Regions from separate parts of the Staphylococcus coagulans genome, predicted to be linked through region 2. Evidence: riboswitches for the same ligand, from Rfam matches in the RefSeq annotation. Region 2 holds a riboswitch; the other holds the start of a gene.
The links. Region 2 has a riboswitch for thiamine pyrophosphate ahead of thiO (glycine oxidase ThiO). Riboswitches for the same ligand answer to the same signal wherever they lie in the genome.
Positions count from the first base shown of each region.

Region 1: another riboswitch for thiamine pyrophosphate. It lies ahead of KM149_RS10510 (thiamine phosphate synthase); the one in region 2 lies ahead of thiO (glycine oxidase ThiO).

Region 1 covers NZ_CP092966.1:2,185,772-2,194,259, forward strand. Annotated here, with positions in the region: gene KM149_RS10475 (LysR family transcriptional regulator) at 15-881, opposite strand; gene KM149_RS10480 (ribonuclease FAU-1 family protein) at 1,005-1,568, opposite strand; gene KM149_RS10485 (cupin domain-containing protein) at 1,940-2,416, opposite strand; gene KM149_RS10490 (YebC/PmpR family DNA-binding transcriptional regulator) at 2,440-3,153, opposite strand; gene KM149_RS10495 (ThiF family adenylyltransferase) at 3,229-4,236, opposite strand; gene KM149_RS10500 (thiazole synthase) at 4,236-5,003, opposite strand; gene thiS (sulfur carrier protein ThiS) at 5,006-5,206, opposite strand; gene KM149_RS10510 (thiamine phosphate synthase) at 5,212-5,796, opposite strand; TPP riboswitch at 5,871-5,978, opposite strand; gene KM149_RS10515 (Bax inhibitor-1 family protein) at 5,998-6,624, opposite strand; gene kdpC (potassium-transporting ATPase subunit KdpC) at 7,149-7,712, opposite strand; gene kdpB (potassium-transporting ATPase subunit KdpB) at 7,723-8,488, opposite strand, start outside.
Region 2 covers NZ_CP092966.1:2,461,917-2,470,404, reverse strand. Annotated here, with positions in the region: gene bioB (biotin synthase BioB) at 1-338, shown strand, start outside; gene ahpF (alkyl hydroperoxide reductase subunit F) at 426-1,949, opposite strand; gene ahpC (alkyl hydroperoxide reductase subunit C) at 1,964-2,533, opposite strand; gene nfsA (oxygen-insensitive NADPH nitroreductase) at 3,175-3,930, shown strand; gene KM149_RS11860 (L-cystine transporter) at 4,040-5,431, opposite strand; gene thiO (glycine oxidase ThiO) at 5,496-6,614, opposite strand; TPP riboswitch at 6,708-6,810, opposite strand; gene KM149_RS11850 (DNA-binding protein) at 6,884-7,483, opposite strand; gene KM149_RS11845 (hypothetical protein) at 7,595-8,269, opposite strand.

The DNA of each region.
Region 1 (8,488 bases), 280 kb from region 2:
CGCAATGGTATACGTCACATCTGATCAAGATGTAGATATTCTTTGAAAACATTAATAAATGAGCTCACTTGCGGTAATTGCATCATACTCATGTCATAACTTAAATATGTAGAACGCACGAGCGAATGTGCTTCTATGTCAACTTTTAACATCTCGAATTGTGTAATATCTAAGTCTTTCACCATAATTTCTGGTAATATGGTCACGCCAACACCACTCAAAAGTAACGCTTTACATGTAGCAACTTGATCCACCTTGATTCTTGCATGATAATCTTGAGACATATGTTGTTGATACCACGTTTTAATTTGATTAATGTAAACTGGATCAGCCTGAAATTCGATGAAAGGTAATTTATGCAACTCATCTTTTTTATTTTTAGGATAAATAAAATAGTGTTTATCGTCCATTAAATGATCATTATGCATATTTAATAAAGGATTTCCGCGAACAATCATTATATGATAATCATTATGATTCGCTTTAATATGTTCACTTGACCCGACTTGTAATTCAATTTCAACATTTGGAAATTCAGTTGTATAACGATTTAACACTTCAGGTAACACTGTTTGACCCACAAGTGATGAACAACCGATCGATAGTGTCCCGTTAATCGCACCCACATGTGCCTTAATTTTATCTTGAAACAAGCGCTCTTGCTTTAACATTGATTTTGCATGCGCTATAACCATCGCACCTTCAGTTGTCGTAATTAACTGCTTTTTTGTTCGGATGAAAATCTCAACACCAAAATGTCTTTCTATAGATTTAAGACGTTGCGTGACTGCAGGTTGAGAAATATATAGTCTTTCAGCTGCTTTTCTCAACGTACGTGTCTCATCTAAAGTAATTAACAACCGATAATCATCAATTTTCATCGTAGCGCCTCCTCAAAATAAAAGAACACTAGACAAACAGAACATTGTCCAGTGTGCATGTATACTTTCACAGCACACGCTGGGTTGGTTGTAACGGTGTGTGAAAAACATTTCTTTTAATCACTAATACTGTTTATGCTTTTCTTTTTTCTGATACTTATGCTTGATTTTCTGATAACAGTACATTGCCCGTCTTTCAATACCTTCAAAATCCTCATCAATCTGGATCATGAGTTGGTGTGCGATCACATAAGCTTCATGGTATTGCTTTCTTGTAATTTGCTTCGTTTTCAGTGCATATTCCAAGTCATCTTGATCAACAAGTTCATATTGACCATTGGGTAGTGCGAGCACATCTAAGCACAAGTCTAACGTACGTGCCTTACCTTTTTGCGTTATATTTTTTAAATTAATATCAAAATAATATTGCAATGGTTGTCCTTTATCATTAAACATGACAGTCATACTGTAACGCTTTTTTTCTGGTAATATTTGCAACCACTGATAGTTATCATCAGCCACGACTATCTTCTTACCTACAACGGTCACCTCTAAAGGCTCTCTCACCTTTTTAATTGTAATTAAACCTATGATGCCTTTAAATTTGTTATTGTTTACTTTAACTTCGATATAATCATGGTCTAAGAGGCGACGCCAGTGACGTTTATCAATATATTTCACTTTCACAGCCACCAACCCCCTTTCGTACATTATATATAAATCAGCGTTATATGTCACTTCTCTCAGTTTCTAACCCACTTGAACTTTGCTCATCTACACCTCGATGATAGATGTCAGTCTGTCTAAAGCTATGTGATGTGCAATATTTTTTATACGTCAATTTAAGCGTAGACGTTGATTTTCTGAAAGGTGAGAACATCGTACGATTTCATACATCTTAATATGAAACAAAAAACATACTAAAGTGTATACAATCGTTAGGTTCTCATCACCTTAACATCCACCTTAGTATGTTTAAAATCACAACCACTGTCTCCCATCATCGCCCTATATGTTATGGGATTGACGTAATGAGGTCATTCCTCATTCCCTTTCATTTACACATTCTTTTTCGCATATTTTTGAATGATTGTTTTATGCTCAGGATAAGTTTTTATAAGCTCATCTTGTGTGAATAATTCAAAATGTTCAAATTGAAATGCCGGTTGTACCATACAACCCACTACCGCAAAACTATTTTCTTGTTCAATAGAAGATGCAAAAATGGTATTTTTAGGCACAACAAATTGTAATACGTCACCATTTGCTACATCCGGACCGAGTTGCACAGTTTCATATGTGTGATCAGGGTGTATCATATGAATCGTGAGTGTATGCCCAGCATGAAAGTACCATATTTCATCAGCATCAATGCGATGAAAATGAGAAATGTTTGCGTCTTCTAATAAAAAATAAATGCTTGAATAATTTGGACGGCCTTCTGCCTGATTTGGACTTAATATTGTTTCACGATAATATCCCCCTTCAGGATGAGGGGTTAAATTAAGATGCTGTATCCATTCTTGAACATCCATAATAAATGCCTCCCAGAGATTTATTATAGTTCAACATTATGGAAGACACGTTGTACATCTTCAAGGTCTTCTAATACGTCAATCAGTTTTTCAAAAGTCGCTTGGTCTTCACCAGAAAGTTGCACTTCTGTTTGCGGTAACATTTCAAATTCTGCAACTTCAAAGTCAGCAACGCCCATGTCACGTAAAGCTTGTTGAACTGTAGCAAACTGGTCAGGTTCAGCATAGACGATTGTCAAATCACTTTCTTCAACCACGTCACGAACATCTACATCGTTTTCCATTAATGCTTCAAGTACGGTATCTGCATCAAAACCTTCAAAGGCAAATGTCGCTGTGTGATCGAACATATAAGCAACTGAACCAGAAACGCCCATATTTCCTCCATTTTTACCAAATGCGGCTCTTACATCAGATGCCGTACGATTAACATTGTTTGTTAAAGCGTCAACGATGACCATGGAGCCACTTGGACCAAAACCTTCATAACGTAACGCATCGAAATTTTCTTCGCCGCCACCTTTAGCTTTGTCGATTGCTCTTTCAATAATATGGTTGGGTACAGAATAAGTTTTAGCACGTTCAAGTACAAGTTTTAACGCTTGGTTTGACTCTGGATCTGGCTCTCCTGATTTTGCAGCCACATAGATTTCTTTACCAAATTTTGCATAAATACGACTTGTATTCTTATCTTTTTGTGCTTTCTTTTCTTTAATGTTATTCCATTTACGTCCCATTACTTCCATCTCGCTTTCACATGCTTTTTTGAATACTCTTTATTATACATGGAAATTTTACAGTCTGGCAACATTCTACTCAATGTGAACAGGTTGTACGAATAATCGTTGTACTAATTCATGCGCCGTTTGCTGATCTGACGCATGATAAATCAACAACCGTCCATCTTGATATAATGTCATTTCATAGTCTTTATATTGTAATCGTTTAATAAAATGATTTTCGATTAAACATGTCACACTTGGATGGATTTTTGCTGAAAACTGCTCTGGAGAGAGTCTATATTGATAAACGCCACCACACAGTAATTGTGTTTGTTCGAGTTGCTTATGATTTAATCGATCATATTGATGTTGAGCACAAACTTTACAATCTTCTTCTTTCAATGCTGTGATAGACAATGTTTTCATTTTGCCACGATAAATATCCATTGTCGTCATACGATAAGAAAAATCACCATGCATCAAATAATGAAAGACTTCTGCTACAACCAGACTACTCGCCATATGAACAGCGGGTGGAAGAACACCATTAATATCACAACTTTCCATTGTATCTGGCACATCTGGCATTACACAATGTAAGCATGGACCATCTTGATGAATTGGAAAAACACTCACTTGGCTCCCCACTACAGCCCCATAAATATAAGGTATATTTAACTTTCTAGAGGCTTCATTAACTAAATAACGTGTTTCAAATCGATCGAGTCCATCTAAAATCATGTCGGGTTGCGTTTCATTGAGGATGCCCAATATGTTTCTTGCGGTGATTTCCTCATTCAATGGTTCTATCGTCACCTCATGGTTCATTGCTGATAGATGTTGTTGTAATGCAAATACTTTCGGCATCATGGCTTGTGCATCCGCTTCAGTATAACCACTTTGACGATGTAAATTAGATAAGGACACCACATCTTTATCAACGATTGTTAAACGGCCGACACCACTTCGCGTCAATTGTTCTGCGATACCACTTCCTAGCGCACCAACACCGATAACCATCACATGTAATTGCTGCAGTTGGAGTTGTCCTTGTTGACCAAAAGGTTTAAATTTCTCTTGTCTGTTATAGCGGGTCATTATAAGAACCCTAACCCCTCTGATGGACTTGATTGAACAGCATTATAGCGAATAGGAATACGACCCGCTTCATAGCTCAAACGACCCGCTTCAATTCCTTTTTTCATTGCTTCTGCCATTTTCACAGGATCTTTAGCACGTGATACCGCAGAATTTAATAATATCGCATCTGCCCCAAGTTCCATCGCTTCCGCACAGTCTTTTGCCGAACCTATGCCCGCATCGACAATAACAGGAACTTGACTTTTTTCTATAATGTATCGCAAGTTTAAAGGATTGCTAATACCTCTTCCTGTACCAATTGGCGAAGCAAGTGGCATCACGGCATGTACACCAAGCGCTTCCAAACGTTTCGCTAACACAACATCATCTGAAATATATGGACAGACAATGTAGCCTTTTTCTAATAAAATTTCACATGCTTTATAAGTTTCGAGGGGATCAGGTAATAAAGTTTCATCGTCACCAATCACCTCTACTTTAATCATGTCACATACACCCGCTTCATTTGCCAATTCAGCAATACGTACTGCTTCATCAGCCGTTTTCGCACCTGCGGTATTTGGAAATGTCGTAAATTGAGATAAATCCACATTGGCTAAAGGATTAGGCAACTTTTCATCATACAAACTCATTCGGCGTACCGCAAATGTAAGTACTTCTGTTTCAGATGCGTCTATCGCACGAGATTGAATCTCTTCATTTTCGAATTTACCTGTTCCTAAAAATAATCTTGAATTGAAACTTAAATTACCAATTTTAAACATCATTAACCGCCTCCAACAAATTCTAAAAGTTCTAACTGATCGTCTTCACGCACTTCAGTTGTATCCCACTCTGAGCGTTTTACAACTTCTTCGTTACGTTCGACTGCCATGCGTTTTGACTCAATACCAAAGTGATTCAATATATCACGAATCGTAGTACCTTCATCGAAAAGTTGCCTTTCACCATTAACATATACTTGCATTACCTTCACTCCTTTGCATGCCAATAAGTGATCATTTGTTTAAACTGATGGATTTCGTTTGAAAACGCACTTCCGATACATGCGATCCCCGAAAAACCTGTAGGAACGTTTTGGATTGTCTCAAGACGAATGCCTCCAATTGCAATAATAGGAAAGTCAATAGACAACACTGATGCAATTTCACTAGACGATCGCGGTGGCTGATTGGGCTTAGAGGGTGTAGGAAAGAGATGACCAAACAACACAAAATCAAAACGTTGAGCTTGCGCATAGCGAATACTGTTTTCAGAATGTGTAGACATACTAATACGATAATCCGGCGACTTCTGTTTGATATATTCAGCTCCAACATCACCTTCTCTGAAATGAAGGCGATGAATGCCCAATTGCTCGGCAAGCTGCACATCCGTATGTACAATCATTTTAGATTTTGGAAAACCTTCATCATGCAACTTTAAAATCCATTTTTCTAGTTCAGGCTTTCTCATAGGCGTCCTGAAAATGACGCCATTAATATCAGGTTCAATTGCGCACAAGCGTTGAATATGCGTATGATCAAGCCTTTGATAAGGTGTAACCACTACAATCATCGTATCCATCCTCCTTAACGCAACAAAAAAAGCTACTTTTCATAAATCAAATTAAGAAAAGTAGCGTGTTATTCCCACGAATTCAGCCACTTTCCTACGCCAGTACGAACTGGATCAGGTTCAGGAATTTTGAAATCGCATTTCAATCTCAGCCATTCGCAATGGCACTTCCAGTGGAATCGTTTTATCTATTCAATTGCGTTAACGTTTTACCATACGTGTTAATTCTAACACATAACGAATAATACGGAAAAGGTTTAAGAACAAATTGAAACCCATCTCTCTAGGTGAAAATTGTCCTCGTTTCATTCGATTAAAGTCGTAAAGGGTATACAATAAGAATAATAACAAACCCACCACAGCAATAAGCGTATGGTAAATCGGATTATGGATAAACCATCCGAGTAGACTTGCTAAAATTAAAGCGATAAGTGTTACGAATAAATATTTTCCGATACTTGAAGCATCTTTTATCAAAAAATAACCTAAAAAGCCAAAGATAAGAAACGCCGCAATTGCTAATAAAACAGTATTAAAAAATACACTTGGCCCCAAATCTTCTAACGTATACATAAATGTGGCATAGGATAATAAGCCTGCAACAATGGTATAAATATGTGAAATGATAGGACCACTAAAACGTACACGTTGTACAACCATCGAAGTAAGGATAAGGATAAGTAATCCTATCGATAACGGTTGGCGCCATGCTTCTGGTAAAAATTGACCTAAATAAGTTGAAATGCCAAAAATAAGCCAATAATAAACAAAAAAGAGCCAAACTTTTCCATAAGCCTTACTAGCGGCTTGATGTGTTGATGATGACATCTTTTCTCTCCTTTCTTTTTGGTTGTTATATTTTACGATAGATTGTGTCACGAATAAAATAAAGTCTCTTGTCCTGTACCAGAAAATACCCTTTTTAGACCTCATTCATCTTAGTTTTCACGCCGTGTAATCCACATCTTATGTTCACTATCATTGTGGCGTTTCTTTATGTTATATTCAGTTGCACAAATTAGCCATCAATCTATAGAATACTTTCCACTGACTTATGAAGCCATTAGCCGTTGGACCTTGTTCAATGACTCATTGTTACAATGAATCGTCTTTTATTTTTAACGACAGATGGATGGCAAGACGCCTGAGGGAACAGGACAAGACGAAGACTACAGGCTGAGGCTGTCCCCTCGGAAAGCGAAGCCATCCATATAAGCAAACAACACCAAAAACGCTCTAAGACAGTTTCATTAAAAACAATCTTAGAGCGTTTGAATTGAGGAAATAACCCCAGCCTCATCTCTTCTATCATATCATCATAGCCCCTACAACGGCCATTGTACAATCAATAATTAATGTGCTGACAGATGATCTAAAGCCATATTTAACGCCAACACATTCACATAGTCATCATACATCGTTCCTTTATGTGCTTGCTTTGTAATTAATTGATCAATTTGTTGTGGTGAGAGATTTCGTTGTTTTGCAATACGTGCCACCTGTTGTTTTGCATTATCCACCGTAATATCCGGATCTAAACCTGAACCAGATTCTGTCACTGCATCAATCGGTGTATGGTGTCCATCGTCTTGTTTTAAATCTTCTACTCTCTTTTTAAGTTCAGGATTGCCATTTGAATAGTTATCACTACCAGAAGCCACCCCTTTTTCTTTCAATGTCGCTTTATCCATATTATATTTGACAGCACTCGTTCTTCCGTGAAAATATTGCGGTTCATTCCACTGCTGTCCAATGAGATTCGAACCTACTACCTTACCATTCTGTGTCACAAGACTTCCGTTAGCTTGGTGGTGAAACAACGTCTGTCCAACTGCCGTTACAGCCAATGGAAAGAGGACACCACACAAAACCATTGTCATTACAACGAGTCCCATGCTACTTCTTATCGCTTTCATATACACCCTCCTATATCCACCATTGAACAATGAGATCGATGAGTTTAATTCCAATAAATGGAATAATCATACCACCCAATCCATAGACCAACATATTTTTCATGAGGATGGTCTCAGTTGAAGCACCTTTAATGCGCACACCTTTCATCGCAATTGGAATTAGTAATGCAATAATCAGTGCATTAAATATTAACGCTGAAACAATTGCAGATTCAGGAGAATGCAAACGCATAATATTTAAAATACTCATTTCCGGTACAGTGACCATCATCATTGCAGGTAAAATCGCAAAATACTTCGCGATATCATTCGCAATACTAAATGTTGTCAACGCACCTCTCGTCATCAATAATTGTTTACCGATTTTAACAACTTCCATCAGTTTCGTTGGATTTGAATCCAAATCAATTAAATTTGCTGCTTCTTTTGCACTTAATGTACCTGAGTTCATAGCTAATCCAACGTTGGCTTGTGCTAATGCAGGCGCGTCGTTTGTTCCGTCTCCTGTCATTGCGACGATATGCCCTTTTTCTTGTTCTTCTTTAATGACTTTTATTTTATCTTCTGGTTTACATTCTGCGATAAAACGATCCACACCCGCTTCTTTCGCAATAGTCGCGGCAGTTAATTCGTTATCACCTGTACACATAACTGTTTCGATGCCCATTTGACGTAACTCTTGAAAACGTTCGACCAATCCTTCTTTAATGACATCTTTTAAGTAAATGACGCCTAAAATTGTTTGATCTTCAACGACGATTAAAGGTGTTCCGCCT
Region 2 (8,488 bases):
TGAGAGATATTGATGCTGATAGTATACCGGTGAACTTTTTGCATCCAATCAAAGGGACTAAATTTGGAGATATGGATCAACTGACGCCAATGCGTTGCTTAAGAATACTCGCGTTATTCCGTTTGATCAATCCAACAAAAGAGATTCGTATTGCAGGAGGTAGGGAAGTTAATCTTCGTTCTTTACAATCAACAGCCTTAATGGTTGCGAACTCTATCTTCGTTGGTGATTATTTAATTACTGGAGGTCAACCGAATCAACTGGATTATGATATGATTCGCGATATGGGATATGAAATTGATTACGGTGCTAAACAAAGTGAGATGGAAAGTGTATAAAGTCTATTAAGTAATGCCATTCAGAATATGACATCAAAAAAGCTGATTGACATTGCATCAATCAGCTTTTTGACATGATTTAAAACTTTAGTTTCTGATGAGATAGTCAAATGCTGACAATGCAGCTGTTGCGCCTGATCCCATTGAAATAATAATTTGTTTGTAACGTTGGTCTGTGCAATCCCCAGCTGCGAAGACACCTGGTACATTTGTATTACCAAGACGATCAACTTCAATTTCGCCCATACGGTTACGTTGAACAGAGTCGCCTAACCATTCTGTATTAGGAGATAAACCGATTTGAACGAAAACGCCATCTAAGTCGATGTGTTTGTCTTCTTTTGATTGCATATCTGTATAAGTCAGACCGTTTACACGATCATCACCTGTAATTTCTTTCGTAGCTGCATTAGTAATAACTTGTGTGTTTGGTAATGATTTCAAACGCTCTTGTAAGACAGAGTCTGCTTTTAACGTGTCAGAGAATTCTAATACTGTGACATTTTTACAAATTCCCGCTAAGTCAATAGCAGCTTCAATACCAGAGTTTCCGCCACCGATAACTGCAACATCTTTACCTTCAAATAGAGGGCCGTCACAGTGCGGGCAGTATGCGACACCTTTGTTCGTGTATTTTTCTTCACCTGGTACCCCAATTTTTCTCCAGCGTGCACCTGTACCGATGATTAATGAACGTGTTTCTAGAACAGCACCGTTATCAAGTGTTACTGATACAGTTTTGTCTGTTTTTTCAAGTTGTTCTGCACGAACACCTTTCATAACATCGATATTGTAGTCTTTAATATGTTCTTCTAAGTTAGTTGATAATGATGGACCCGTTGTTTTCTTAACACCGATTAAGTTTTCGATATCTGCTGTATCGTTGACTTGACCACCAATTCTATCAGCGACAATACCTGTTGTGAGCCCTTTACGTGCAGCATAGATTGCTGAACTTGCACTTGCAGGACCGCCACCAATAACAAGTACATCAAAGACTTCTTTGTTTTCAAATGCAGATGCGTCCGGACCTTGACCGAGTGTACTCAAAATATCTGTTACAGTCATACGGCCATTACCGAATTGTTCACCATTTAAGAAGATGGCAGGTACAGCCATGATGTCTTCTGCTTCTTCTTTAAATACAGCACCATCAATCATAGTGTGTGTAATATTAGGGTTCAATACACTCATTAAGTTTAATGCTTGAACAACATCTGGACATTTATGACAAGTTAAGCTGATATAAGTTTCAAAGTGAAGTGGTTGTTCAATAGATTTGATTTGATCAATTACAGATTGTTCTTCTTTCGGAGCACGTCCACTGACTTGTAAAAGTGCAAGAACGAAAGAGTTGAATTCATGACCAAGAGGGACACCAGCAAATGTGATGCCAGTGTCCTCTCCAGGTCTATTGATACTAAAGCTAGGTGTACGCTTTAAATCAGCTTTTTCTACTGTAATTCGAGATGACATTTCTGCGACTTCATTCACAAGGTTATCGACTTTTTGTGAATTTTCATCAGAACCTGTACTTGCTTTAAGTACAACGTCACCTTCCATCAAATCAAGAAGTTGCGATAATTGTTGCTTCAATTCTTGATTTAACATGCAGCATAGCCTCCTTAAATTTTACCGACTAAGTCTAATCCTGGAGTTAAAGTTTCGCCGCCTTCTTCCCATTTTGCTGGGCAAACTTCACCTGGATTTTCACGCACATATTGTGCAGCTTTGATTTTGTGAACAAGTGTACTTGCGTCACGGCCGATACCGTCTGCATTGATTTCTGCAGCTTGTACAACACCGTCAGGGTCAACGATGAAAGTACCACGTTGTGCAAGACCTTTTTCTTCATCTAATACATCAAATAAACGTGTGATTTGTTGAGATGGGTCACCAATCATTGTGTATTCTAATGTGCTAATTGCGTCTGAGTGATCATGCCAAGCTTTGTGTACGAAGTGTGTATCTGTAGAAACAGAGTATACGTTTGTACCAAGTTCTTGTAATTTCGCATATTGTTCTTGAACATCTTGTAATTCAGTTGGACATACGAAAGAGAAATCTGCTGGGTAGAATACAACAACACTCCAGCTACCTTTTAAGTCTTCGTGTGAAATTTCAACAAATTCATCTGTTTTTGCGTTGTAAGCTTGTGCTGAAAATTCCTCGATTTGTTTACCAATTAATGACATAATCGAAATCCTCCTATTATATGAATCATTATTATTTTAGATTAGAATGTAAAGACGTCTCGTCTTAATTATAATTCCTTATTAATAATAATTCTAATCTCAATAGCTATTATGACATGGAACATGCTTTCCGTCAAATAAATATCATTGTTGAAAGGGACATACACTAAGAAAGACAGTGGAATCAGCGTTTTTGCCATAGTTAGCGCGATTAAAGCGATAAAAATTGAGACTTAAATTCTAATAAATGTATCATCTTAATGATGAAAAAGGCTTGAAATTGGATAATAAAGGCGTTATAAATTTTATTCTAAAAAGTGTTAAACAATTCAAATGAGGGATTAATAAGACGCCTGCTAATATCATTTACGGATGCTGATTCTCAATTACAAGTATATAGTATGAAAATATATAACCGCTCAATCCGCAATGATTATTTAATAATGAGGCATTATTTCTTAGGTTAAAATGTATTCATAGATAAGCACACCTGGTGCGATTAATAGTGAATACAATTCGATATAAATCGTATCCTCTGTTGTTATTTTTCTACGATTTAAGGGTATGCATGAGATGCAAGGGACATGCGTTTTCTTGAGTGTTTTGATAGGATATAGAAAAAGGATAAGGAGTGTTTATAAATGTCAGAATATGTGTATGATTTGGCAAAACGACATCACTCAGTTAGAAAATTTAAATCAGATCGAATCAGTAGAGACACGGTCGAAAAATTAATTGAGGCAGGACAAATGGCTTCAACTTCTAGCTATTTACAGACAACATCGATTATTGGTGTAGAAGATGCTGAAAAGAAAGAAGCTTTAAAAGAGGTATCTGGGCAGCCTTATGTCGTTGAAAATGGATATTTACTTGTTTTTGTGATTGACTATCACCGTCATCAGTTAATTAGTGAAAAGCTTGAAGCTAATATGGAAGATAGCTTTGAGTCAGCTGAGGGATTACTCGTAGGTACTGTAGATGCGGCGTTGGCGGCACAAAATATAGCACTGACTGCAGAAGATATGGGCTATGGTATTGTTTATTTAGGTTCATTACGTAATGATGTACAGCGTGTGAGAGAAATATTAAAATTACCTGAACATGTTTTTCCAGTGTTTGGAATGGCGTTAGGCGTACCAGCAGATAACGAAAATGGTTCTCCAAAACCAAGATTACCACGTGAACATGTCTTTCATATTGATACGTATTCACAAGATGATGAACAGTTATCAAAACAGCTTGAGGAGTATGATCGAGAAGTTTCGCAATATTATAGTCAGCGTACAAACGGTGAGCGAAGTGAAACGTGGTCACAACAAGTAGCGGCATTTATGAGCAGTAAGCAACGCACAGAAATGAAAGAATGGTTGCAAATGGCAGGTTTTAATAGAAAATAAATCAGCGAACTATTAATTGACAGTATCTAAAATCATAAAGTTTTAATAACAAAAACCCCTTCAAATCTTTTCCACACGTAAGATTGAAAGGGGTTTTGTTGTGATGTTATTAATGTTGTGGTGTTAATTCATCATAATGATTTGAATTAAACGTATCTTCATTTAGTTGTTTTGTTAATTTAGCTGTTCCAGTACCTGCTAACATTGAATCGTTAACATTTAGCGCTGTACGTCCCATATCAATTAAAGGTTCAACAGAGATGAGCACCCCAGCGAGTCCGACTGGTAAATTTAAAGCTGAAAGTACAAGGATAGATGCAAATGTTGCACCGCCTCCGACACCAGCAACACCAAATGAGCTGAGTACGACGACGATAACAACAGTTGCAAGGAATTTAAAATCAACCTCTACGCCAGCGACAGGTGCAACCATAATTGCTAACATGGCAGGATAGATACCCGCACAACCGTTTTGTCCAATCGAAAGACCAAATGAGCCAGAGAAGTTTGCAATGGCTTGAGGCACACCTAAACGGTTCGTTTGTGCTTGAACATTTAATGGTAATGTCCCGGCACTTGAACGTGAAGTAAAGGCGAATAAGATTACTTCGGCTGTTTTCTTCATATATTGAATTGGGTTTACACCAATGATTGCAAGAATGATTAGATGAATGATATACATTGTGATGAGTGCAGCATAAGACGCAATAACGAATTTTCCTAACGTCCAAATGGCAGCAAAGTCACTCGTCGCAATAGTTTTCATCATAATTGCTAAAATTCCATACGGTGTAAGTCTTAAAACAAATGTAACGATAGCCATCACAAGTGAATAGACCGCATCGATACCACGTTTAAGTGTATGCCCATTTTCAGGTTGTTTACGTGAAACGCGTAAAAAGGCAAAGCCGACAAAAGCCGCAAAGATCACGACAGCAATTGTAGATGTCGCACGTTGACCCGTAAAGTCTAAAAATGGATTAGATGGAATTAACTCTAAAATTTGAGCAGGTAATGTCGTTGCCGTTAATTCTTTTGCCTGACTTGCAATTTCAGAGCTACGTGCATTCTCAGCGTGACCGAGGTCAATGCTAGAGGCATCTAAATTAAAGACAACTGCATAAATAATACCGATGATTGCTGCAATTGCTACTGTTCCAATAAGGAAAGCAAAAATCAATCCGCCCATTTTGGCAAACTTTTCACCAATATCAATTTTCGTAAAAGCAGCAACAATTGAAACAAAGATTAATGGGATAACAATCATTTGCAAGAGTGCAATGTAACCATCTCCCACTAAGCCAACCCACTCTGTCGTTTTTGATGTGACTTTGCTATCAACACCATAAATGAGGTGGAGTAGAAGGCCTAATAAGATCCCTAAACCAAGTGCAGTAAAGACACGTTTAGGGAATTTAACATGTTTTTTCGTCATGAACCAAAGTCCAATAAGAGCGAAAATAAAAATAATTAGATTAATAATAGTTAAAAACACAGACATATCAAAATACGCTTCCTTCTTAATTCCGACTTATACAATAGGATAATAGGAAAAAAGTATAAAATCAAGCTTTATTTTTTATCTGAGCAATTTTGGGCGAAAAGGGCGTAAGCTGTTCTTTCGCTTTAGCATGGCCGTCAATCAATTTTGCCATCAGTGAACCTGCTATAGGTGAGAGTAAAATACCGTTTCGATAATGTCCTGTGGACACATAAAGATGGTCTTCAACCTCTCCCATAATAGGTTCTTGGTTAGGTGTGATAGGTCGAATGCCCGTCCATGTTTTAATCACATGATGATTTTTGAGTTGCGGAATCATAGACAAGCTCTCTTGATCTAACCATGACAAGTTGTTCTCATTATTTTCAATGCTCCAACTATCGAAGTCTGAGGTCGCACCAATTAAGAAACGATTAGGCAATTTGGGCACGATGTAACAACCATTCATATTAAAAATGGTTTCCTTCAATCCTTTATAACAAGAGGCAATCAGTTTAACGTCACCTTTAACTGGTTGAGTAGGTAATTGGATATGAAGTTGTTGGAGTAACGTCCCAGACCAAGCGCCTGCAGCAATAATCAATTCATCTGCTGAAAAGTTGCCTTTAGATGTGATGACTGTATAACCGCTGTGATGACGTTCGACTTTTAAGACTTCGGTCTGTGTCATGAGTTCGATATAGTCGCGCTTTATAACGGAAGCAATCAGGGCTTTCGTATAGGTGTTTGCATTAATTTGCCCGTCATCTTGGATTTTAAAAGCAGCACTTTGGTTAGGATTGAGTTTTGGGAAACGTTGTTTTAGAGCGTATTTTGAGAGTTGTTTAATTGTGTGATCTTGGCTATGTAAAAATTGGAATTGCGCTTCTACTGCTTGGATATCTTGTTTTTGAGAGGCAACTTTAATTAGGCCGTATTTTTGGTATTCAATATTAATTCCAGTTTCTCGCTCGAGGTCGGCTGCAACTTCAGGCATCATTGCACGACTTTCCATAGCGAGGTGATACAGTGGATTGGCTTCGAAAAACTCGTTCTGTGCACCAAGCATGCCTCCCGCAGCGTACGACGCATTCATTCTTGGTGTGTAACGATCGATAATCCGAATATGTCGGTTTTGAGAGGATAGCTGTCTTGCAATGGATAAACCCATAACACCGGCACCAATAATAATTGTTTGTTTCATAAAAAAAGCCTCCTGCATGAAAGGATGCAGGAGGAACACGTATATGATTGAAATAAATGATTGAGTCATCATTAAAATGAGTTGAAATAAGTTCATTGTCATCATACGCTTTCCTTCGTTGGTTCTAACCACCTCAGGTTCAAAGAGTTAAGATACATTCTTTCTCAGCTCGCCTCGAGCACCCCTAGCATATAAATTTTTATTTGATTTCATTAATTATTGTAACTTTCATATTAGAAATATGCAAGTTACGCAAAGGTTGAATCGCTTTAACCACCGAATAAACGTTGGAAGAAGCCTTTCTTTTCATTGCTTTGAATCGATTGCGCAAGTGCCTGCTGTTCTTTAGTTTGAGTCTCGATGCTTTGTTGTGTTTGACTCCATTGTTCACTTTGTTCCTTTTGTGCGGCTGTCAGTGATTCAAGGGACTTACTATTCGATTCAAGTTGTTGATTTAATTGGGTATGTAACGCTTTTAATTCTTCTTGCTGTTGATGAACTTGGCTGACCATCTGACCTAACATTTGACGTTCTTCACGCATTTTATTGATTTCATTGCGTAATTCATTGATAAGTTGAGGCACTTGTTGATCGCTCGGCAAGTGTTGTTTATCTTCTTTGACGATAACTTGTAGAAAGTCTTTTTCTTGTTCTAACTCTTCAAAAGCAAGATCATAACTATTTGTACGTGCAACACGTTCTGTTATCTCTTGGAATAATTCAATATCTTCTTCTTTAAAATCAGTCGCTTCTCGACCACGGTATTCTGTTTTATTTAAATGGTAACCACGTTCTTCAAGATGCTGTACGATTTTACGTACTTGCTTTTCACTTAAGCCTGATCTTTGGGCAAATTCTTTTGTCAGCATATATCATTAGATCCTTTCTATTCTTTTTAGACGTACGGAAGTGTGCGTTCAGTGACCCGTCAGTCTGCCTCTCTCATTATTTTAACGGCTTTAAGCATTGATTTCAAGGTCTTATGGACGATGTTCTTTGCGTAAACCCATTTTGACAAGTAATGGATAAATGATACGTCGTGGTATTTGATTCGCATACACATATTTTAAAATGTAGCAGGATTTAACACTTGTACCAAAAATATCCTTAGTTAAAGGAATATTGCCTTTCACATATAAATCTAAAGGAATGGGCTTACCGTTACGATCTAATGAAGGTTGTAAGTATGTAATTTCAGTTTGCTTTTCGTAGCCGTTTTCTGTTAAAAAGTGACGACGGAAGTTAATTTTTCTTGCTGTTTCTTCATCAACATCGTTAGATTCAAATGTAGATTCAAACATAAAGAAATTAACGTCACGACCGTGAAGTTGGTTAGATATACGATTCAGCTCATGCTCAATCTGTTCTAAAGTCGTTTTCAAGCAGGCTTCACAATCTTGGCTGTGTTGTGCAAGAAGATAAATAATAAAGCCGACATTTGTCGTCGCTTCATAGTGGGCTGTCGCCAAGCTCACAATCGCGTCGTCTTCAATACCAACAATAAATACGAAGTCATGTTGGGTTTTATCTGTTTTAAGTGATCGCGCAAAAACAGACGCATCTTCTGTAACAAGATGGTCTAATTTATTTTTATAGAATGCTATTGCTGGCTCATACCATCGATCATGCGTAGATTTAATATGTACAAAGTTCATGTTACGTCACCTCTTTTAAGTTAACTCTCGTTTATTCTTGCAAGTATATAGGGTCATTGCAATGATGTAGCAATACATATAGATAGTTGAGGAGTCATTTGTGACTGTTTTTTCTGATAAAATAGATGACTAAGTTGGACTATTCATGACTGACCATGATGTCAAAATAAAGGATAAACAATAAGGGAACGAGCGAGAGTGTATGGAAATTAAGTGTTT